Regions from separate parts of the Neobacillus sp. OS1-32 genome, predicted to be linked through region 1. Evidence: predicted binding sites of a transcription regulator. Region 1 holds the regulator's gene; each other region holds the start of a gene.

Region 1 (6,023 bases):
TTTGTCAGTATTTGTTACCATGTATGGGGAAGCGTAGCCACGGTCAAATTGCATACCTTCTACAACATCCAATTCAGTTGTGAAGCCTTTAGATTCTTCAATCGTGATAACACCGTCGTTACCAACGCGCTCCATGGCTTCCGCGATTAATTCACCAACTTCTTTGTCATCAGAAGAAATTGCAGCAACTTGGGCAATGGATTCTTTGCCTTCGATTTGTTTTGAAATAGCTTTTAATTCTGTAACCGCAGTGGCAACTGCTTTTTCGATCCCTTTACGGATGCCCATTGGGTTTGCACCGGCAGTTACGTTCTTTAAGCCTTCGCGAATCATTGCTTGTGCAAGAACGGTTGCAGTAGTTGTACCGTCACCGGCAACATCATTTGTTTTGCTGGCTACTTCGGCAACAAGCTTTGCACCCATGTTTTCGAATGCATCTTCAAGTTCAATTTCTTTCGCGATTGTTACACCGTCGTTAGTGATAAGCGGTGAACCGAATTTTTTCTCAAGAACCACGTTGCGTCCTTTAGGTCCAAGAGTTACTTTTACTGCATCTGCAAGTGTATCAACACCGCGTAGCATCGCGCGGCGAGCGTCTTCACTAAATTTAATCTCTTTAGCCATTGTTCAAAAACCTCCTCATATGTTTAAAAAGTTTACTGATTTTTTCTTATTAGTCGATGATAGCCAAGATGTCACTTTCACGTAAAATTAAGTATTCAGTACCTTCGTACTTGACTTCAGTACCGGCGTATTTTGAGAAGATAATCCGATCGCCCTCAGAAACTTCAAGTGCTACGCGTTCTCCATTGTCAAGAACACGGCCAGTACCTACAGCTACCACTTTTCCTTCCTGCGGCTTTTCTTTTGCTGAATCCGGTAATACGATACCGCTGGCAGTTTTTTCTTCAGTTTCGACTTGTTGGATGATAATGCGATCACCTAATGGTTTTAACACTTAAAACAACCTCCTCAAATATGTGTTTTCAATCAATTATTAGCACTCGACATCAATGAGTGCTAACACAATTATTATAATAATGAATCTAAAAGTCTTTTGCAAGTCTGATGCACAAAATTTTAAAGAAAAATATGAGTGTTTTTTCGTGAACCGTATTTTAATTGATGAACTATACAGCCCCAAAAATCTAACCAATCAAATCCTTTTTTCCACCTTATAAAGTATGGTAAATTCCTCCTTTTCTATACATAAAAATTATCCAAGAGTTCTCAAAATTGAATGGGATGATTTTTAAAGGTAAAATAGTACAGAGTGATGCAAAAAACGTGATTTAGGAATAATAAAGGAGACTATATTTTTGAAGAAGGAATATTGGATTATCTTAATTGTATATATCGCGATGCAGTTTTCGGGCATCATTGGAATGCCTTTGCTTGTCAGGGGATTGAAGATCGACCGGGTTATGGCGCTGCCTATTTGGCTCATCATCAGCTTTACCCTTGCGCTGATCATTATTTTATTTATTTTAAGAAAAGACAGCCATGCTCGTGGTCCAAAGGGGACAGGCCAAGGCAGTTCTATTGGTCACTCGATAATATGGGCGGTTTCTGGCTTTTTCCTGGCACTGTTTTCGCAATATGCCGCTGCGATTATTGAGCAACTGCTGGGGATTCATATGGGGTCCGAAAATACGCAGCAAATCCTGAACATCATCGATATTTTTCCACAGGCAATGATTGTAACAAGCATCATTGGCCCGATTTTAGAGGAAATTGTCTTTCGCAAAATTATCTTTGGCAGTCTTTATCGGCGTTTTAATTTTATTATTTCAGCACTTATCAGCTCGGTTATCTTTGCTTTGGCGCATATGGAGCCTGAGCATATTATCCTTTATTCGGCAATGGGCCTGACGTTTGCGTTCCTATATGTTAAAACCAATCGGATTATCGTGCCAATCTTTGCACATGTAATGATGAACACTTTGGTTGTATTAGTCCAAACTGTTTATCGCGATGATATTGAAAGATTGCAGCGTGATCTTGAGTCCATTCAAAACTTTATCGGAGGATTTTTATGAGACGTTCACCTTTGTTTTCCGGCCTGATTTATTTTTTATTAGGCGCCCTTTTCACCTACTTTGCCATTACGGAAGTACAGACCAACGGCTGGGGCTTTTTCAGCTATCTATTAGTCATTTTGGCTACCTTCGATATTGGGTCAGGATTAAAAATGATCACCTTTCACTTCAAATTCAGGGATCAATTGAAAAAATAAGTATCATGTCAAGCACCAAGAAATGTGGAAGCAACCGTTAAGCAGCGTATCACCAAGGGCCGCTCCTTAACGCAGGTAGAAGCGGGTCGGCCATTTGTTGCTCGACGCTCGAGCTGGACATATGAAAAATTACTTGGTGCCTGACACCGTTTTGACTGTTGAGTCAGGGTCTTGTTGAAAGTCCGTCCTGTATTCAACCGTTCCAATGATACAGCCTGGGCCAATTTTTATTTTATTGCCTCTGACAATGTCCGCTGTTGTATTTTCCAGGTAAATGTCATCGCCTTCGATTACTTTGGTCTGTAGTGATCCAGTCTCTTTTCCGAACGGGAACAACGAGTTTTTCTTCCGTTTCACAGTAATTTTCCCGCCGCCGATTTCTTCAGCCTTACTGCTTCCGAACCTTAAGACAATATTAATAGTTTCAGCGGTTAATAGGCCTTTAATCTCAAAGCCGCCGCTTGAATGGAATGACTCATATTTGACCTTAATCGTTTGGCAGCCAATTTCCTTAGCTGTACACTCACCATAAATTTGAATCTCAATATGCTCTGCGTTTAACAAACCACCAATGATAAATTGTGATTCTGCTTTAAAAATTTCCGTTTCACAGTCCTTGGCCACCTTCAAGATGCCCTTGACCCTTACTTCTTCAGCTTTTACTCTGCCGCCAATCGCCGCATGACCCGATATTTCCAGTTTTTTCACGACATTTAAAATAATTTTGCCTTTAGTTCCTCTATGCAGGTTAACAGCGAGAGCTTGGCAACTACCTTTGTCCCAGACTCAAAATGAAAACTTTCAGCATTAATCAGCAGCAAACAGGAGGACACCCCCAGCTTTCTCGTGATGACGATTTCCCCATGTTTTTGTTCAATTAGCGGGCGGTTTAGCTTTAAAAGCTGAAGCAGCATTTTTCCTTCGTCTAAATTGATCTCCCCTGATTGCAGCAGTTTTTCCAATACATTTGCCTCAAGAATCCTCGAAAAATCAAACTGAAAATGGCCACTCTCACTTTCTTGGTAAATATTCATAACCGTCTCTGAAACAATGTTACGTTTTATAAGTTCATCCTTTGTTAAAATAATTTCCGTTACATTTGGTGATAACAGATCTGCCAATTCATCCAGCGACAAATTCTCCTTCATTGTTTGAATTTTTTCAATCCGTTCCAATATCCTTTCCTTGGGAAAAAAGGTTTCTTGACCTGTAAATGTTGATTTACGGATAAACCATTCCTCTGGTATAAGATCCTTCCGTTTCCAGCGGTATAACTGCCCATACGAAATTCCGGTTAAACTCAATAAGTCCTTTTTGGAAATTAACTCCTCGCTCATTTTCGATAACCCCTTTCTATTTTACAGTGTAACATAACATTGTTATGCTGTAAAATTTTATTTTCTGTTTTTTGGAAAATAGGGCTGATTGCCAATTATCCCGCACAGCTATCACCAAATCATCGTCCCCTTCCGGACAGCTTCAAACTACGATCCTCCCTTTTTGTCTTTTCTGCTATCCCATCAATAAATAAACGCATGGCCTCATGTACCTGTTGCAGTGCCTGACACCATGCTTTCACTTAGACAATTAAAAAAAGCTTCCCTGATCATCATCAGAAAAGCTTTTTCTCCTATTCTTCGGTTTCGTCGACATTCGGATAATGCTTCAAAAAGTACACCAGTGATTGCAGTTCAACTGCGAGGTCAATGTGATGTACGCGAATCGATTTGGCGACATTTAATCTTGCCGGGGTAAAGTTCAGGATCCCCTTTACATTCGTGTTGCCAAGACGGTCCGTAATCAATTGGGCAACCTGAGCCGGTACTGTTAAAATAACCACCGAAATCTCTTCTTCGTTTAAATGTTTTTCTAAATCATCCATCGCAAAAACTGGAACATCACCAATTAATGTTCCAACCTTTCCAGGGTCAACATCGAAGGCGCAGGTGATTTTGGTATTATTATTTTTCATAAAATTATAATTTAAAAAGGCAGTTCCTAAATTACCCACACCAATTAGGGCTACTTTCGTTAATTCATCCTGGTCCAGAGTTTTCCGAAAAAAGGATAATAAATAATTTACATTATAGCCATATCCTTTTTTCCCGAGGGCACCAAAATAGGAAAAATCCCTGCGAATTGTAGCTGAATCAACCTTCACTGCTTCACTTAACTCTGCTGACGACACCCTTTGTTTACCAGAAGAATGCAGATTTTTTAAAAACCGATAATATAACGGTAGCCGCTTTGCTGTTGCCTGTGGAATCTTCGTCGTTTCATTCGACATTCTCTCCTTCACCCCGCTTCAAGTATTAGCTCCATTGCTGCATGTTCAAATCAGGTCGGTTCTTTTATAGTCACCACTTTTACCGCCGGTTTTTTCCACTAAATAAGTTGGTCCGATTACCATACCCTTATCCACTGCTTTACACATGTCATAGACCGTTAAAGCACACGCAGAGGCTGCTGTTAACGCTTCCATCTCAACTCCCGTGCTACCGATTGTTTTCACAGATACGGCAATATGTAACTGGTATTGTTTTAATTGAATTTGCTCCCAGGAAAAACTAATATTTATCCCTGTTAACGGAATAGGGTGGCACATCGGAATGATCTCCCAGGTTTTCTTGGCCGCCATTACCGCAGCAACTTGAGCAACTGCCAAGACATCGCCTTTTTTCATTTCATGATGCGTTATTTTTTGGTAAATTTCTTCACTTACGGTAATGCTGGAATGAGCAAAAGCAGTGCGGACTGTTTTCGGCTTATTGCTGACGTCCACCATCTTTGCTCTTCCTTCTTCATTAAAATGAGTAAACTCAGCCATTATAAATACCTCCTCCCAAATGATACTATATTTTTTTGTCGATGTGTGTGAAACTTTGAACTAACGGTATATTTTTTTATCCAATTACGGCTTTTTTGCTCGTATTGCCGCCCTTTCGGGAATAAGGTACACTATTTGTAAGTATAGAGGTGAATGAACATGATTTTACTGCAAGTTAATCAATTACAAAAATATTATGGTGCTGACCTTATTTTATCGAATATAAAGCTAGAATTACAAACTCGGGACCGCGTCGCCCTCGTCGGCCGGAACGGGGCAGGTAAATCGACATTATTGAAAATTATTGCTGGACATCTGTCTTATGATGGCGGCGAGATCATCAAGCCGAAAGAGGTAACAATCGGCTATTTAGCCCAGAATACCGGTTTGGAATCCAATTTTTCCATCTGGGAGGAAATGTTGAGTGTCTTCGAAGCACTTCGAAAGATGGAAAAATCTTTACGCAAGCTTGAGGAGCAAATGGCTGATCCTGATATTTTTAACCATCAGGCAAAGTACGAACGAATTATTCATGAATATGACCATTTACAGGTCCAGTTTAAAGAACTTGGCGGCTATCAATTTGAAGCGGATATTCGCTCCGTGCTGCATGGACTCAATTTTCATGACCATTCATTGATGATCTCAAGCCTCAGTGGCGGTCAAAAAACACGGCTTGCGTTAGGTAAGTTACTGCTGACGAAACCGGACATTTTAATATTGGACGAGCCCACCAACCATCTGGATATCGAAACGCTCTCCTGGCTTGAACAATATTTACAAGGGTATGATGGGGCCATTTTAATTGTTTCGCACGACCGCTATTTCTTGGACAAAGTGGTCACTCAGGTGTACGAATTATCGCGCAACCGCATCCAACGGTTTAGCGGCAATTATAGTGCTTATTTAGAACAGAAGGCAGCCAATTTTGAACGTGACATGAAGCTATATGAAAAACAG
Region 2 (6,023 bases), 2.0 Mb from region 1:
ATAGCGTTCGCGTAATTTGGCAGCAAATAAAACCTCTTGAAATCCCATTTGATGAATAGACATTTTGATTCCAAAATAGGCAGGTATCTCTTCACCTTCGAGCCTAATGATGCTGCCGCCTTCCTTTCCGGCATTGATGGCATCAATAATAATTAAGTTTTCCGCATCCTCGACTGGACCTAATAACTTCATTCCGTCTGTCTGGCCTTCGATGATGTCAATTAGGTCATCATCCTTATATTTCTCCTCTAAAAGAGGCAAAAGGTGAATGCCAACACCCTCATCAGAAAAGAGGGTGTTGCCAATCCCAAGAATCGTAATTTTTTTGATTCTCTCCTTATTCGCCATCTTTTTCACCTACTGAATGATTCGTTGCTGTCTTATAGCCAGTAAAAATTGAAGATACTGTTCCATTTCGTTCAAGATAGTCATCGCGAACAGCCATATAAATGTGAATAATCATAAAGAGCATAAACGCCCATGCAATCAGATGGTGCCAGGAACGAACCATATAGCTACTACCTCCGAACACCGTCGGAACCCAAGTAAACAGTTTGGCCCAGAACGACTCAGGCTGTGGTTCAAAATATAATGAAAAACCTGTCAGCATCATAATCCACGACCCAAAGAAGATGAAAATCCAATAACTGAGCTGAGCTAATGGGTTATGACCAATATAATGCGGCTTTTTATTTTTCAAAAATAAATAAAATTTAATCGTTTCCCAGACTTCTTTCCAAAATATCAGGCGAAATGGATTGGATCTGGAAAATTTATTACCGATCGCTGACCAAAATAACCGATACATAAGGTTGGCGGTAAACAAGAAAGCAGCAAAAAAATGAATATACCTCATCCAGCCCATAAGGTTGGAATAATAGGCATCCCCGGGAATTCCTGCCGACGAAAACGGCTTGCCAATATATATTCCTGTCACCATCAAGACCACAATAGCCAAGGCATTGAGCCAGTGAAAAATTCTGACCGGCAAGTTCCATACATAGACCCTAACTTCATTTTTTACCTTTTGATAGACAATTGGTTTCTCCGGGTGAAATGAATTCTCGCTATTGATTCCCACTGCATGATTAGGATGTGATGTAGGTCCCCCTGGCATTTGCGTTGGTAATTTTGGCGCATCCATTTATCTCACTCCTAACCTAATCTAATTTCGGTTGTATTTTTAGATTCCAAATCTGTCAGATGGACAGCGCATGCAAGACAAGGGTCAAAGGAATGAATAATCCGCATAATTTCAAGCGGCTGCTCTTTATTTAACAGTGGTGTCCCTTTAAGTGAAGCTTCATAGGCGCCGATATTATTTTGATGGTCGCGCGGTGAAGCATTCCATGTAGTTGGTACAACAGCTTGATAATTTTTTGTTTTTCCATTTTCAATATCAATCCAGTGACCAAGAGCTCCACGCGGTGCCTCGATCCAGCCGACGCCTTTTGCACGTTCAGGCCATGTGTTTGGTTCCCATTTCGAGCGATCAAACGTGACTTGATCACCGTTCTTAATATTTTTCAATAGAGCATCCATATCATTTCGCATCCATTCGGAAATTAATACCGATTCAATCCCCCGGGCCACTGTACGACCGAGAGCTGATTGTAATGCGCTAATTGGCAGTCCCAGTTTTTTCAATGTATCATCAACAATATTAACAATGTCCTTTTTGCCAGCAGCATAGCCGACCATCATCCGCGCTAACGGACCTGTTTCCATTGGATTTTCTTTCCATCTCGGTGCCTTCAGCCAGCTGTATTTTTTGTCTGTGTCCAATGTTTTATATGGTGCTTTTGGCCCTGTATAATTTAATTCTGTCTCCCCATCATACGGATGTTTGCCATCACCGGCATCTTTACCATCGTATGTATACCAAGAGTGATCAATAAATTCTTGTACTTGCTTTGGATCTTCGAGATCAACCTCAAGGACCTCATTAAGATTGCCATTTAAGACAACACCACGCGGCATCCGGTAAAGTTTGTGATCATAAAGGCTTCCAGTGGAGAAATCACCGTAGCAAAGATAGTTATTCAAACCGCCGCCATATGTCCAATCTTTGTAGAATGACCCAATTGCCAGCAAATCAGGGATATATACTTGTGTGACAAAGTCTCTAGCTTGGTCAATAAGTTGCGAAACGTGCATCAATCTTTCCGCGTGCACCCCGTTATCGCTATTGATATCAATCGGCGTGGCCATACCACCCACTACATAATGTGGATGTGGATTTTTCCCTCCAAAAATGGTGTGGATTTTTACAATCTCTTTTTGCCAATCTAAAGCTTCTAAATAGTGGGCAACAGCCAGTAAATTTACCTCCGGTGGAAGTTTATAGGCCTTATGTCCCCAGTATCCGTTGGCAAAAATACCCAACTGACCGCTAGCAACAAGCTTTTTCACTTTGTTTTGCACATCGGCAAAATAGCCAGGTGATGAGTTTGGCCATTTCGAAATCGATTGTGCAATCTTGGATGTTTCTGCCGGATTGGCTTTTGTTGCACTTACAACATCAACCCAATCCAATGCATGCAAATGATAGAAATGGACTACATGGTCATGGATAAATACAGCTTCGTTCATGATGTCACGTATTAAATGGGCATTTCTAGGAATTTTTATCTTTAGGGCATCTTCCACTGCCCGGACAGATGCGAGAGCATGTGTCGTCGTACACACACCGCAGATTCTTTGCACATATGCCCAGACATCGCGCGGGTCACGGTCTCTTACAATCAGTTCCAAACCGCGGACAGCCGTGCCTGAACTATAGGCGTCTTTAATCACACCTTTTTCATCTACATCAACTTCAACGCGCAGATGGCCTTCAATTCTTGTTATTGGATCTACTACAATTCGTTCGCTCATTATTCTTCACCCCGTTTTTCGTCCATCTTTTTCTTAACCACTGTCCCAGTTGCATGGACAGCGATTCCTGCTGCTGTTACGCCAAGAGCTGCTAAGCCGACGGAATCCGGATTAATCGTTGTTTGCGTTCCAGGAATTTTCGCTCTTCTTGTAAAGAATGGACCATTATCCCAAAAATCCTTTTCGGAGCAGCCTATGCATGGGTTACCGGACTGAATCGGGTAACTCACTCCGCCATTCCAGCGCATTTCCGCGCATGAATTATAGGTGGTAGGTCCTTTACAGCCCACTTTATACAAGCAATAGCCTTGTTTGGCCCCTTCATCATCGAAGGATTCAACAAACAGTCCTGCATCAAAATAGGCACGCCGGTTACATTTATCATGAATTCTGTGGCGATAAAACGCCTTCGGCCGGCCTAAATGATCAAGTTCCGGAAGTTTTCCAAATGTAATAATATGTGCAATCACTCCCGTCATAACCTCAGCAATTGGCGGGCAACCCGGAACAAGGATAACCGGGGTATTACTCACAAAGCTTGTAACCGGTTTCGCACCAGTTGGATTTGGAGAAGCACCGACAATCCCCCCCCAGGCGGAACACGAACCGTAGGCAACGACAGCCTGGGCATTGTCAGCCATTTTGATAAATGTCTCTCTGGCAGATTTTCCTCCAACCATTAAGTAAGCATCATCTTTTGGAATGCTTCCTTCAACTGCAAGTATGTATTTACCCTTATAGTCTTTTAAAACCTGTTCCATTGATGCTTCAGCCTGATGCCCGGATGGTGCGGAAAGCACTTCAGAATATTCAAGTGAAATCATCTCAAGTAATACGCTTTCAGTTTTAGGTTGTGACGAACGTATAAATGATTCTGAACAACCTGTACAATCTTGGAATTGCAGCCATACAACTGGTACTCTAGTTTTTGTTTCCATGGCTTTCACCACTTGATCGGACTGGGTAAATTCCAGACCGAGCGTCGCTGCCAGCGCCGTACACATCTTCAAGAAATCACGACGTGAAAATCCATGTTCCAGTGCGGCTTCATAAACCGTTTTCTCTTTCTTCGACATCCGCCTTCCCCTCCAAAAATAGAAATCTTGATATAAAATAATTGTAGTATAGTTTAAAAATTTCGTCCTGTTATTCTCCAAATAGTCACAAATTCGCCTTAATTGCATGCTTATGATGTTTATATAAAAAACATTAGTGATAAACTTCACATTAATTAAGTTCTAAAAACCATTTTCTCTCTAAATATACGCAAAAAAAGACCCTAAGGAATCAAATTCCTTAAGGTCTGCTTAGTTTAACTCTAACATCTCTTCTTCCTGCTGTTTCTTTAATCGCTTACGGTAAACAAATTTCGACAGGTTTATGCTAATTTCATATAGCAAGATCAGCGGCAGAGTAACAACAAAATCAGACATAAAGTCCGGCGGTGTAATGACTACTGCGATAATAACAAGGACAAAATAAGCATATTTACGAACCCTTGCTAAAACAAATGGATTTATAATGCCGAGTGAAGTTAAAAACATAACCACTACCGGCAACTCAAATAATACTCCAAATGGAAGTGTCATATTCAGAATAAAACGGAAATACCGCTCTGCAGTAAAATTTGTAACAAACATATCGGCTCCTATGTTTACCAGGAATTTCAGCACCATTGGGAAAATAACAAAATACCCAAAAGCAAGTCCAAAAACAAATAGAAAAAATAGTGCTGGTACATAAGAAAGAGTAATTTTTCTTTCGTTTGGTTTTAAAGCCGGTTTTACAAACAGCCATATTTCAAAGGCCAGCACCGGAATTGTTCCGGCAATGGCAACAATAGTCGCGAGCATAAAATAAATCCAGATAATATCACTAGGACCAAGAACGAGTAATTTAACATCCAAATCGCGAACAAACCATTTATAAATATCACCGACGTAGATAAACCCTAAGATAAAAAAAGCAATAAAGGCAAGTGCCGTAATAATAATTCGTTTTCGTAATTCCTCTAAATGATCAACCAACTGTAATTCTTTGTCTTCCATTTACTTCCCCTGCCAATTTCAAAGGTTAAAAATATTTTATGTCGTTTTTACCAAGTATGATGGCCAATATTAACCCATAACACAATAATAATCTGGTAAGTTGAGAAGAAAAAGGTGCAAGACACAAAATCTTACACCCTTATTTAGTCAATTTTTCCTTTTCATCTTTAATATCTTCCATTACATCTTCTGTAAGCTCTCTTGTTGATTTTTTAAATTCCTTTAATGTTTGTCCAAAAGCTTTTCCAATTTCAGGTAATTTTTTCGGTCCAAAAATAATCAGTGCTAGAACTAGAATCAAAATTAATCCGGGTACTCCGATATTTGAAAACATGAAGTATCTCCCCTTTATTTGTTGTAATGACTACTACGATTATAGTACTGAGGATTGCGTTTGGGAAAATTTTTTAAAATAATTCATAGAAGATTCACAAACTTCAATAAAACACGTAATAGTATGATGAACAATTCATGTCTTATCCATCTCTATAGTCAATTTAACAATATCCTGATTTGAAGTCAATGAAGAAAATCTTAATGGAATTTTTAAAATATTTTGACAACATTACTTTTTTTGCATATAATTGGATCATTAGTAACATATACTAATGAAAATTAATTTAGGATAGGATGTGAGTTGGATGGAATTTTCACTTTGCAGTTTTGATGGGGCCCTGCCAGTGGAGGTAACAATCGATGATGACAATGGAAGGTACACCATTCGAAAAAGCGATCGAAGCGGAGAGTATTTTAATAGCCCGAAAGAACTAATAGCCTGGGTGAAAGCACATTTCCGTGAGGAGGAATTTTGCCATCCACACGAATTCCAGGGAATGCTAGCCAAATTAGCCGAATATGAAATTAATGGATATTAAATTACTAGTAAATATGAAAAAAACATCAGCTTTAAAGCTGATGCTTTTTTCATTATAGCTTAAGAAACGAGAACCTTCGCATTCTTTTCGTAAATTCTAAATTCATAATCATATGGATTCTTCTCATCTTTTAGCCCTTTTTCACTTGAAACCAATTTCCAGTCTGCTAAATTGAATGCCGGAAAGTATGTATCGCCTTCAAATTGATGATGTATGAGGGTAA
Region 3 (6,023 bases), 930 kb from region 1:
CATGCTAGTCATTTAATAACCAAATAAAAAAGACGGCCTTGAATTTACTAAAATCTCTCATGTAATCCGTATAGTATTGGCAATAGCTACAATGACATAAATTGTGATGTTCGGTGTATCATTTTTTTATTTTTTTCGTATCAAAATTTATAAGTCAATCCAAGCGAATCAGGGATTCATGAAATTGATTTAACCCGATTATTTTTTTCTTTTAGTTTAGTTGCTGACCATTCCTAATTTGTCCTGGTAATACATCCAGATCACAATAATTAAGCTGGCCATCGCCACTTGAGATAATGCCATGAAACCAATGGCATAGTGCCCTGTTAGATTAAATAAGATGGAAAGAACTAATGGTGGGAAAAATCCTCCTAAACCACCCATTGCTGATACAATCCCGTTTACAATTCCCGCCTGTTTGGAGAAATACATTGGAACTAATTTGAAAATAGTACCATTCCCAATCCCTGCACCAAAAGCAATAACTAAACAGCCTGCAGAATAGATCATCAGGGATGGATTAAACGCTAGGACTACCCCAGCAATTGTCATTCCTGCAAAGACAAGCATTAAAATTTTGAATGAATTGAATTTATCCCCAAGCCATCCACCGATTGGGCGACAGAAGGTTGCAATCACGATAAATCCAGCTGTGCGCATACCAGCATCTACTTTTTCTAAACCAAAGTTAACTACAAGGAAATTTGGTAAATAGATTGTGAATGCAACAAATGCACCAAATGTTAAGAAATAAAACAGACTAAGAAACCATAATTTTTCATTTTTATACACACCTTTAAATTGTTCGGAAAATGAGGCAACAACCTTTGGTTCATTCTTGTCACCAAACAAGAAGTTTAATACAGCGATCACTAGAACTAAAACTAAGTAAAACTTTACAGTAGTTTGCCAGCCTAATTTCGTCGCGATTACTGGAGCGGAAAATGTTGTAATCGCTGTTCCGATATTACCTGCTCCATAAATTCCATTAACAAAGCCATGTCGTTCTTTCGGATAATACTTAGGAAGTGATGTAACCCCGACTGAAAAAACAGCTCCACTAATTCCTAGGAACAAACCACCAATTAATAGATCGACGAAAGAATTAGAAGTACTAATATAAAAAATAGGGAACAATAACAATAAGAAACTGATGGAAAATAATTTTCTTGCACCAAAGCGGTTTGTCCAGAAACCAATGGGAATTCTGAGAATAGAACCTAACACGACTGGAATAGCTGTTACAAGAGACAATTGAGTTGCTGTCATATGAATGTCTTCTTTAATGAATGGCATTAAGCCGGATAGAATGACCCAAACCATAAATCCAGCAATTAAACTAATTGTTTGTAATGGTAATTGCAAAGACTTTGTTTTCACTAAAAAAACTCCTTTCGGGTGAAAAATTTTTTCTTAAGTTTTTTTGTTCACTTTATTCTTGAAAATATCGTAAAAAAAATTAAAAGGCTCAGGATGTGAACTTCTTCACATTTTTTCCAAGTTCAAAAATTCTTCACAGTTAACGATTTGTTCATTAAATCTACAAATTTGCCAAACTATTTTCTTTCTGTTTTCACCGTAGGAATAGTTATAATATTTATAGTTATGCTTTAATAATAAAGGGGAATAACTTTTCGGTATGATTGCAATCAACTGATCCATGGTAAACAATTTCAACAAATGAACACTATTACCAAAGTTCAAGCAATTAGAAAGTATGGTAAAATAAATTGAAATGTATGTAAGGGAGGTAATCAAATGCCTAATACAATGAAGCCGACGCATTCCATTGAAATTAAAGAATTACTCAGGTTCAGTGATCGAACAATAAAAGCGAAAAAAGGGGAATACTTATTTCAAGAAGGAATGGACGCGTACGAGCTGTATTTGATTATTTCGGGAAAAGTACAAATAAGTAAAATAACAACAGATGGACGTGAACTTTCACTTCGAATTTGTGGAGAAAATGATATATGTGGTGAATTAACTTTATTTACGAATTCTCCAAAGTATCTTTTAAGTGCGCTCATCATTGAAGACGGGGAAATCGCTGTAATTAAAAAAGATGTAATTGAAAAAGAAATATTTCAAAATAGCGCATTAGCCTTTGAATTTATGAAATGGATGAGCGATCATTTCCGTAAAACACAAACGAAATTCCGTGATTTAGTTTTAAATGGTAAAAAAGGCGCGTTATTTTCCACCCTTATTCGTATGACAAATAGTTATGGTGTAAAAAAAACAGATGGAATATTAATCGATCTGCCTTTAACGAACCAGGAGCTTGCAAATTTTTGTGGAACATCAAGAGAAAGCACGAACCGAATTTTGAATGAATTAAAACGTGACAAAGTTATTTCATTAAAAAAAGGAAAAATAACTGTTCACGATCTTCAATTTCTTAAAGATGAAATTGGCTGTGAGAACTGTCCAGCTATTTACTGCAGTATTGATTAGTGTGCTGACTTAAGTTAAGTCAGCCTCTTTAATTTTTGTTGAAAGGTGCCCGACCTAAACCATCTATGGATCCTGTGAGACCTTACTGCGTTAGAGCGTTTCCGTTTTTTCTTTCGCAAACATTTGAACTGACAGGCTCTTGTCAGTTCCCATATCACTATAAAAGGATCTTTATTAAAATCCCCCCATTACCATAAGTGGTAAGCACCTCCTTGATTATTCCGATCATTTCACACCCGCATTATAGTTAAATTATCACCATGTATAAGTGAAAAACCTCACATTTTCCATTTTTAAAATCATAACTTCTTATTTTTTGACTGTTTTGTGACAAAAAAATCTAGTGTGAAGTTATTCACAGTTTCCCCCATTCCCACATTGTTACATTAAAGCTAACAAAAGCGACTTAAATAGTAAGTAAAGGCTTTTTGAAAAAGTCGTGAAAAAGGAGAGATGATGAATGAAAAAGAAGCGTTCACCTTTAACCAACCGCTTAAAATATTTAACTCCAATTGAAAAACAAGCAAATAACCATAGCCAAACAACTTATGAAAATCGTGACTGGGAAAAAGCTTACAGACAAAGATGGCAGCATGATAAAATCGTCCGATCGACTCATGGTGTTAACTGTACTGGTTCTTGCAGCTGGAATATTTTTGTGAAAGATGGAATTGTTACTTGGGAAGGACAGCAGCTTGATTACCCTTCAACTGGTCCAGATATGCCAGACTTTGAACCGCGCGGCTGTCCTCGTGGAGCCAGTTTTTCTTGGTATATATACAGCCCATTACGTGTGAAGTATCCATATGTTCGCGGTATTTTATTAAATATGTGGAATGAAGCTTTAAAAACCAATAAAAATCCATTAGATGCTTGGAAAAGTATTGTTGAGAACCCCGAGAAAGCGCGTGCCTATAAACAAGCACGCGGTAAAGGAGGTCTTGTTCGGGCAGAGTGGGATGAAGTTATAAAATTAGTCTCTGCATCCATTTTGTATACAGTTTTAAAATATGGACCAGACCGCAATGTTGGATTCTCACCAATTCCAGCAATGTCAATGGTTTCACATGCAGCAGGCTCTCGCTTTATGTCACTAATTGGTGGGCCAATGCTAAGCTTCTATGATTGGTACGCTGACCTCCCTCCTGCTTCACCACAAATTTGGGGAGATCAAACAGACGTACCTGAAAGTAGTGACTGGTACAATTCCGGCTACATTTTAACTTGGGGCTCAAACGTACCGCAAACTCGAACACCAGATGCTCACTTCCTTGCAGAGGTTCGCTATCGTGGAACAAAAGTAGTTTCAGTAAGCCCAGATTATGCGGAATCTACAAAGTTTTCAGATGACTGGATGAAGGTAAAACAAGGAACAGACGGTGCTTTAGCAATGGCAATGGGCCATGTTATTTTGAAAGAATTTTATGTTGACAATCAGCATGACTACTTTATCAATTACTCTAAGCAATATACGGATTTCCCATTTGTTGTCACATTGAAAAAGGATGGAGATCATTACATTCCGGATCGATTCCTTAACGCAAATGATCTTGGCAAAGAAGTCGGAAATGGCGAATTTAAACCAGTTCTATTTGACGAAAACACTGAGAAGCTTGTTATTCCAAACGGAACGATGGGAGCTAGATGGGAAGATAAAGCTAAGTGGAATTTAAAAATGGTGGACGAAGAGTCCGGTGAAGCCATTAACCCAAGATTATCTTTCAAAGGAATCGAAGAAGAAGTTGCGACTGTAAAGATTCCATACTTCTCACATGAAGGCAATCAAGTTCTTTATCGAAACGTTCCTTTGAGAAAAGTAGAAAACAATGGTGAAGTATTCTATACAACTACTGTATTTGACTTAACACTAGCAAACTATGGTGTGGACCGCGGACTTGGTGGACAAACTGCAAAATCTCTAGAGGACAATGTACCGTTCACGCCAGCATGGCAAGAAAGCATTACAGGAGTCAAACAAGAGCTTGTCACAAAAATTGCACGTGAATTTGCACAAAATGCTCTTGATACAAATGGCCGCTCGATGATCATTGTTGGTGCCGGGATTAACCATTGGTTCAACTCAGATACGATTTACCGCGCTGTCTTGAATCTAGTACTATTTGTTGGAGCACAAGGTGTAAATGGCGGCGGATGGGCGCACTATGTCGGTCAAGAAAAGCTTCGTCCTGCAGAAGGCTGGCAAAATATCGCAACTGCTCGTGACTGGCAAGCACCGCCGAAATTACAAAACGGAACATCCTTCTTCTATTTTACAACCGATCAATGGAGATACGAGGATCAACCAGTTAGCAATCATATTTCACCCATTCATGAAAAAGCGCGCTATGACCATTATGCTGATTATAATGTTCTCGCGGCACGACTTGGTTGGCTTCCTTCTTATCCAACATTTAATCAAAATAGCATTGATCTTTATGAAGAAGCAGCAAAATCAGGTGCAAAAACACCAGAAGAAATCGGCAAATATGTTGCAACAAAATTAAAAGAGGGCAAATTACAATTTGCAATTGAAGATCCTGATAACCCGGTCAACTTCCCTAGAAATCTATTTGTTTGGCGGGCAAACTTAATTTCTAGTTCAGGAAAAGGACATGAATATTTCTTAAAGCATTTATTAGGAACTTCAAATGGATTATTAAATGATGACGAAGATTCTTTAAGACCAGAAGAAGTGAAATGGCAGACAAAAGCCCCTGAAGGAAAATTAGATTTATTAATTAACTTGGATTTCCGCATGGCTGGAACTGCTCTTTATTCAGATGTCATCCTACCTGCTGCAACCTGGTATGAAAAGCATGACTTGAACAGCACGGATATGCATCCTTTTATCCATCCGTTTAACCCCGCAATCTCTGTACCATGGGAAGCTAAATCGGATTGGGACATTTTTAAAGCATTAGCTGGCGGTGTATCCAAGCTAGCAACTGAACTTAATTTAGATCCTGTAAAAGAAGTTGTTGCAACACCGCTTCAGCATGACACTCCTCAAGAGTTGGCTCAACCACTAGGAACAATTAAAGACTGGAGCAAGGGTGATTGTGAACCTATTCCAGGTAAAACAATGCCACAAATTCACGTGGTTGAACGGGATTACAAGCTTATTTTAGATAAAATGACTTCTTTAGGACCGAATATCGCCAATCTCCCTTATGGAATTAAAGGGATCAACTGGTCAGCTAAAGAGGAGTATGAAAAGTTAAAAAAGATACTTGGCACAGTTAAAGGTGGAATTGCTGATGGCTATCCAAATATTGAATCAGGAAGAAGTGTTGCTGAAGCGATTTTAACCCTGTCTTCTACTTCTAATGGAAGAATGGCAGTGAAAGCTTGGGAAGCACTTGAAAAGAAAACGGATCTTGAATTAGTGGACCTTGCCGCAGAACGTGAAGAAGAATGCTTCACTTTTGAACAAATTACGGCTCAACCAAAAACAGTAATCACTTCTCCTGCCTTCAGTGGCTCAGAAAAAGGCGGACGTCGTTATTCTCCATTTACAACAAATGTGGAACGACTCATCCCTTGGAGAACGATTACTGGTAGACAAT
Region 4 (6,023 bases), 2.0 Mb from region 1:
AAGAGTCCTGGCGATTGCCTATAAGGAAGTTCCTCAGGTAGCTGACTTGTCAGCTGAAGAGCTTGAGAATAATCTTACCTTGCTTGGATTAACAGGAATGATTGACCCGCCAAGAATGGAAGTAAAAGCTTCAATTGCTCAATGTCATAACGCCGGCATCAAGACTGTAATGATTACTGGTGATCACCAAAAAACGGCTTTTGCTATTGCCAAAGAGCTTGGAATCGCCAGCAGTGACAAGGAGACGATGCCCGGTAACGAAATCGATACCCTCACTGAAGATGAACTGAAAGAAAAAGTCAAAAAGATTCGGGTCTTTGCTCGCGTCTCTCCTGAGCATAAAGTGAAAATCGTAAAAGCGCTTAAGGCCAACGGAGAAATTGCCTCAATGACAGGAGACGGCGTCAATGATGCTCCTTCACTGCAGCAGGCTGATGTTGGAGTAGCTATGGGGCAGAGTGGTACCGATGTGGCCAAAGGGGCCGCTGATATCATTTTAACCGATGACAACTTTGCCACAATTATCGCAGCGGTGGAAGAAGGCAGGAATATCTATCAAAATATAAAAAAAGCAATTCTATTCTTGCTCTCCTGCAATTTAGGCGAAATTATTACTTTATTCTTCGCCATCCTGCTTGGCTGGCCCACTCCGCTGACGGCAGTACATATCTTATGGATTAATTTAATCACGGACACTTTCCCAGCTATCTCGCTGGGCCTTGATCCGGACGATCCGGATGTAATGAAAGAACGGCCGCGGTCGATCAGAGAAAGCATTTTTGCCCATGGCAGCGGCCTGTTTACCTTGATCAATGGAGCAATTATTGGTTTCATTACCTTGTTCGCCTTCATTGCCGGGCTAGCTTTTTATACAGGATCAGAAAGCTTATTTACAATTGACTTTGCCGATGTCCCACAGGATGCCTTGATTCATGCACAAACGATGGCCTTTATCACTTTAAGTGTTTCGCAGTTATTCCATGCCTTAAATTTGCGGAACCAACATAAATCGATTTTCCAAGTCGGCCTATTTTCAAATAAATATTTACTGGCGTCAATTTTATTTGGTATTAGTATTCAAGCAGCATTAGTCAACATCCCATTTTTTAACAACATTTTTGCCATCCATTTTTTAACCATCAAGGATTGGCTGCTGATTCTTGCCCTCTCACTGCTGCCGATTATTCTGAATGAGCTTTGGAAAGCAGGAAAACGAATTCTTTAAACGTTTTGGAAAAAAACTGACTTGCATAAAAGAAGAGGCTGTCCAACATTTTAGGACAACCTCTTTGCTGTTACTTTCGCTTCTTCGGATAGAATCCGCCTTTATCCCAAAAGCCTTCTTCAGAGCAGCCAATGCAAGTAAATCCGGCAGCAATGCAGCGATCCATCCCCATTGATTCACAACAATTGAATGCTCTCGGCCCCTTACAGCCAAGTTTAAATAAACAATAGCCTTTTTGGGCTGTTTCATCATCATAAGATTGGGCAAACAACTTTTGATCAAAAAATGGTTTGCGATGGCAAGTCATATGAACCGTGGTTTGATAAAAAGCCTTAGGACGCATCTTTTTATCAAGTTCCGGTAACTCCCCATGAAAATGGATATGCAATAGCGTACCAATCATCACTTCCGGAATAGGGGGACACCCTGGTACAAGGGCCACTGGAGTTTCCTCCGGTATGATCGATCTAACATCAACTGAATCGGTCGGGTTACTGCCTGCAGCAGGCAGCCCGCCCCACGCTGAACAACTTCCAAAGGCAATAACAGCTTTGGCATGTTTCGCTGCCTGGATAATTTCCTCTCTGACAGATTTACCGGCAATCATCAGATATTCATCACTTTGCGGAATCCCGCCTTCAACAGCAAGGACATATTGACCTTGATATTTTTGAAAAATGGATTCCTTATGTTCTTCAGCTTGGTAGCCGCTGGCTGCAGATAAAAGCTCGCTATATTCTAATGAAATAAAATGAAGAATGGTGTCCAATGTGGTGGGTTCGACTGACCGGAGAAACGCCTCCTTACATCCGGTGCAATCCAATGCGCTTATCCAAATTACCGGAAGCCGCTGATTAGTGCGTTGTAACATCTCCTCCGAAACATCGATTGTTTCTAACCAGTTGTATTGTGTCATAGGATCCGTTCACCTCTAAGCCTTTCTTTGCAATGAATCTGTCTAATTGGAGTATAGGCTTTATCTTCACGATCTGTCTACAATATTGTGAAATGTTTAACAAAAAATCCTTTAAACTATAAACATGTTTATTAAAATAAAAACCCCCATTTCTGGGAGTTTTTCGAAAATAGTTATTTTTTACAGTTCTTCTTTTCTGACTTCGTTAATCTGCCGAGGAAGAAGGCTCCGGCAGCCACACCGATCACGGTGTTGGTTTTCTTATTAAATACCTGCTTCATGACAAGGTTTAAATTCTGTGGTCTTTCTGCCAGACGGCGCATGAAATAGCCGTACCAGTCGCTGCCGAATGGAACATAGGTACAGAAATTATAACCTTCACTGGCGAGTTTCAACTGCAGATCTCGACGGAAACCATATAGCATTTGGAACTCAAATTTATCATTTGGAATATTGTGTTTTTTAACAAATGCCTTCACGTGATTAATAACTCGATGATCATGCGTAGCAATCGATGTAAACTTACCGTTTAACAAATGCCATTCAATCAACTTAATATAGTTTTCATCAATATCTTTTTTATCCTGATAAGCAATGTCTGCCGGTTCTTTATAAGCTCCCTTTACAAGGCGGATGCGGAAATTTTGATATTTTTGCAGATACTCAAGCGCTTGATGAAAATAAGCCTGAATGACGGTACCAACATTGTCATATTCTGCTGATAAATCATTTAACAGATCAAACGAAGGCTGTAGATGCTTATAGTCTTCCATATCAATGTTAACAAACATATTATATTGGTTAGCTCTGTCCACGATTTCTCTAACATTTCCCTTGCAAAAATCGTAATCAATATCCAATCCTAACTGGGTTGGTTTTAACGAAATGTGGGCATCCACTTTGTTCTCGTGAATCGCCTCGACCACTTTAAGAATTTGTTCTTTGGCAGCAGTAGCCTCTTCTTTTTTAAAGACAAATTCACCTAGGTTATCTACTGTACAGGAGATGCCATGAGCATTTAACTCTTTAATACTATGAATCGCTTCCTCAATATTTGTACCGGCGACTACACTTTGTGCACCCATTTTTAGGCCGTATTTTTTAGCGGCACTATTGAGAAATTGGTTTTGTGATAAGGCAATAAAAAAATCTTTTAAAATCATTTTAATTACTCCTTATATAATAGATTAATATAACTAGAAATATTATAGCATAAAGTTTCACTAAAAATAAATTTGGCAATTTTCTTAATATAGTAATTTCAAAAATATTTCTTTCCTTTTTTCGATTATTTTAAAGTGTCTTTTGTAAAAGATACTACTGAATCATTTATTGTTTTTTGATGAATAATGAAAAAACGCCTGGTTATCCAAGCGTTTTCGTCTAAAACTTATCTATCCGTTCTGTTTTTGCGTTTTCGTAAAAAGGCCGGAATGTCAAGAAAATCACTATCCGTTTGCCCTAAGCTAGTGCTTTTATCATCAAGTTCAACAGAAGTATCCCAACCATTGGAAGGTTCGTGAATCTGTGTTTTCGACACTCTTTTTGGCTCATATTCATACTGCTGCTGATTGAAAGAAAAACCACGTTCCTGTTCTCGCTGCTGTCCCTCTAGGCGAATCGCTCCCACTGATCCAGGCGCCATCCGTTGTTCACGTTTAAATGAATCCTGATCATTGCGCAATCCTGGTAATCTACCTGAAGTTCCGCGAGAACTCCTGTGGATGAAAAGGTCTCCGTCAGCTTTCGTTTTCGGAGTTTCCCTCTCCGAAAAGCCAGTGGCAATGACCGTTATCATAATTTCATCTCTCAGATTTTCATCAATGATCGATCCAAAAATCATATTCAGATCTTGGTCAGCTGCAGCGGCTACGATATCGGCTGCTTCCTGAACCTCAAATAAACTTAAATCAGTGCCGCCAGTTATATTCATTAAAACGCCTTGAGCCCCATCGATCGAAGTTTCCAGCAATGGACTGGCAATTGCCTTTTTCGCTGCTTCAACGGCACGCCCTTCGCCTTTTGCCGTTCCAATCCCCATTAAGGCTGTCCCTTGATTTGACATAATCGTTTTCACATCGGCAAAGTCCAGATTAATTAGCCCCGGGACAGCAATTAAATCGGAAATCCCTTGAACTCCTTGGCGAAGAACATTGTCAGCTTCACGGAAAGCCTCAATCATAGGCGTCCGCTTATCGACAATTTGTAATAAGCGGTCATTGGGAACAATAATTAGGGTATCGACCGCCTGCCTCATTGCCTCGATCCCAGCTGCTGCATTCACCTTACGCTTATGACCTTCAAATCCGAAAGGACGGGTCACTACACCAATCGTTAAAGCACCCAGTTCACGCGAAATTTGGGCTATCTCCGGTGCAGCACCAGTTCCGGTGCCTCCTCCCATTCCAGCCGTAACAAATACCATGTCTGCCCCTTGAAGGGCCTCATGAAGCTGCTGCCGGCTCTCTTCCACTGCTCTTCTGCCAATTTCCGGATTGGCTCCGGCACCCAAACCTCTGGTCAAAGAAGCGCCAATTTGCATCTTGATCTCTGCCTTAGAAAGTTTAAGTGCCTGTGCATCAGTATTGACGGAAATGAACTCAACCCCTTGTACGCCATCTTCAATCATGCGATTGACAGCATTATTACCACCGCCGCCAACGCCGATCACTTTGATTTTCGCCGCCTGATCTATATCCATATCAAAATCCCACATGCTTATTCCTCACTCTCATTCCATTGCATATTCCTTATTCGGAAATTGTTCGCTATCATTATCAATAAAATAATGAATCTATTAACTAGAATTATACACAAATTATTTGGAAATAGGTTTACTTATAAGCATTTAATCAAAAATTAATTTGCTTAAAATATATTTGTTACATAAAGTGAAACTTCCATCAGTGGGGGTTTTGTTCATCCCCCACTGATGGTTAGTTGAACCAATCGGACCTTTACGGGCAGTTGATCTTCCCCATCTAGATTCCTTGTAGACTTGGACTCCCCGAGGTGGGGATCTTACTGCCCGTTAAGGCGGGATAAACAGTTTTTTGATAGAAAAAAACCCCCGCAATCTGCAGGAGTTTTCCACTTAGTGTCAGACACGATAATTATCTAAACCACCGGCACGGAAGTGAGTATATCCACTAAGCGATCCATACCCAGTTTTATTTTATCTGGAGTTGAATGGCTGAAATTAATCCGGAATGTATTGAGCTTTGGTTCATTGACGTAAAACTGTGCCCCCGGTACAAAGGCAACGCCTTTTTTTACGGCTTCAGCGAGCAAAACGGTCGTATCAATATGCTTCGGCCCTTCGACCCAGATAAACATGCCGCCCTTCGGTTCTTTCCAGGAAAACAAGCCCGGTCCAACTTGATTTAAGTATTCTTTCATCATCGTCATCCGTTCATAATACACAGAACGGATCAGCTTAATATGTGCCTCAAGGTCAAAATCACAAAGCAGGTGATACAAAGCCTGTTGGTCAATTGAACTGGAATGCAAATCATTCATTTGTTTCGCTTGAGTCATCATTTCTAGTACTTCAGCCGGTCCGGTCACCCAGCCCGTTCTTAACGCAGGCACGACAGATTTTGAAAAAGTACTGGTATATAACACATGGGTCTGCTCCTTATCGTAGGAGGCAATTGGGTGGTACACTTCATCTTGATGGAATTGAATATCACTGTACGGATCATCTTCCAGAACAAGCACATCAAATTGATAGCAAAGCTTGAGAAGCTGCTGTCGCCGCTCGGCACTCCAGGCCTTGCCATCCGGGTTGGAGAACGTTGGTATAACATAAACGAATTTAGGCTTATACTGTTCTATTTTTGCTTTAAGATCTTCCGGGTTCATCCCGTGTTCGTCGCCCTT

The links. The regulator Rex, encoded in region 1, represses fermentation and respiration genes when NADH is low (regulators of the CRP and FNR family bind a similar motif). The targets are predictions, from matches to a motif close to TTGTGAAATATTTCACAA.
Region 2: a site for Rex is predicted at 4,088-4,105, ahead of RCG24_RS03400 (hydrogenase small subunit). Genes of this name have one in related genera too.
Region 3: a site for Rex is predicted at 1,474-1,491, ahead of RCG24_RS10420 (nitrate/nitrite transporter). Genes of this name have one in related genera too.
Region 4: a site for Rex is predicted at 2,227-2,244, ahead of RCG24_RS05235 (hydrogenase small subunit). Genes of this name have one in related genera too.

The regions. Positions count from the first base shown of each region.
Region 1 is NZ_CP133263.1:2,990,288-2,996,310, forward strand. Features, by position in the region: gene groL (chaperonin GroEL) at 1-624, opposite strand, end outside; gene groES (co-chaperone GroES) at 674-958, opposite strand; gene RCG24_RS14790 (CPBP family intramembrane glutamic endopeptidase) at 1,320-2,039, shown strand; gene RCG24_RS14795 (YdiK family protein) at 2,036-2,236, shown strand; gene RCG24_RS14800 (cytoplasmic protein) at 2,366-2,944, opposite strand; gene RCG24_RS14805 (YhbD family protein) at 2,950-3,573, opposite strand; gene RCG24_RS14810 (redox-sensing transcriptional repressor Rex) at 3,867-4,523, opposite strand; gene moaC (cyclic pyranopterin monophosphate synthase MoaC) at 4,569-5,063, opposite strand; gene RCG24_RS14820 (ABC-F family ATP-binding cassette domain-containing protein) at 5,223-6,023, shown strand, end outside.
Region 2 is NZ_CP133263.1:643,615-649,637, reverse strand. Features, by position in the region: gene RCG24_RS03415 (HyaD/HybD family hydrogenase maturation endopeptidase) at 1-348, opposite strand, end outside; gene cybH (Ni/Fe-hydrogenase, b-type cytochrome subunit) at 338-1,144, opposite strand; gene RCG24_RS03405 (nickel-dependent hydrogenase large subunit) at 1,156-2,877, opposite strand; gene RCG24_RS03400 (hydrogenase small subunit) at 2,877-3,953, opposite strand; gene tatC (twin-arginine translocase subunit TatC) at 4,185-4,925, opposite strand; gene tatA (twin-arginine translocase TatA/TatE family subunit) at 5,065-5,259, opposite strand; gene RCG24_RS03385 (hypothetical protein) at 5,567-5,800, shown strand; gene RCG24_RS03380 (dihydrofolate reductase) at 5,860-6,023, opposite strand, start outside.
Region 3 is NZ_CP133263.1:2,059,770-2,065,792, forward strand. Features, by position in the region: gene RCG24_RS10420 (nitrate/nitrite transporter) at 217-1,380, opposite strand; gene RCG24_RS10425 (Crp/Fnr family transcriptional regulator) at 1,759-2,457, shown strand; gene RCG24_RS10430 (nitrate reductase subunit alpha) at 2,918-6,023, shown strand, end outside.
Region 4 is NZ_CP133263.1:1,016,679-1,022,701, reverse strand. Features, by position in the region: gene RCG24_RS05240 (cation-translocating P-type ATPase) at 1-1,225, shown strand, start outside; gene RCG24_RS05235 (hydrogenase small subunit) at 1,296-2,141, opposite strand; gene RCG24_RS05230 (proline dehydrogenase family protein) at 2,315-3,304, opposite strand; gene ftsZ (cell division protein FtsZ) at 3,532-4,857, opposite strand; gene RCG24_RS05220 (aminotransferase-like domain-containing protein) at 5,259-6,023, opposite strand, start outside.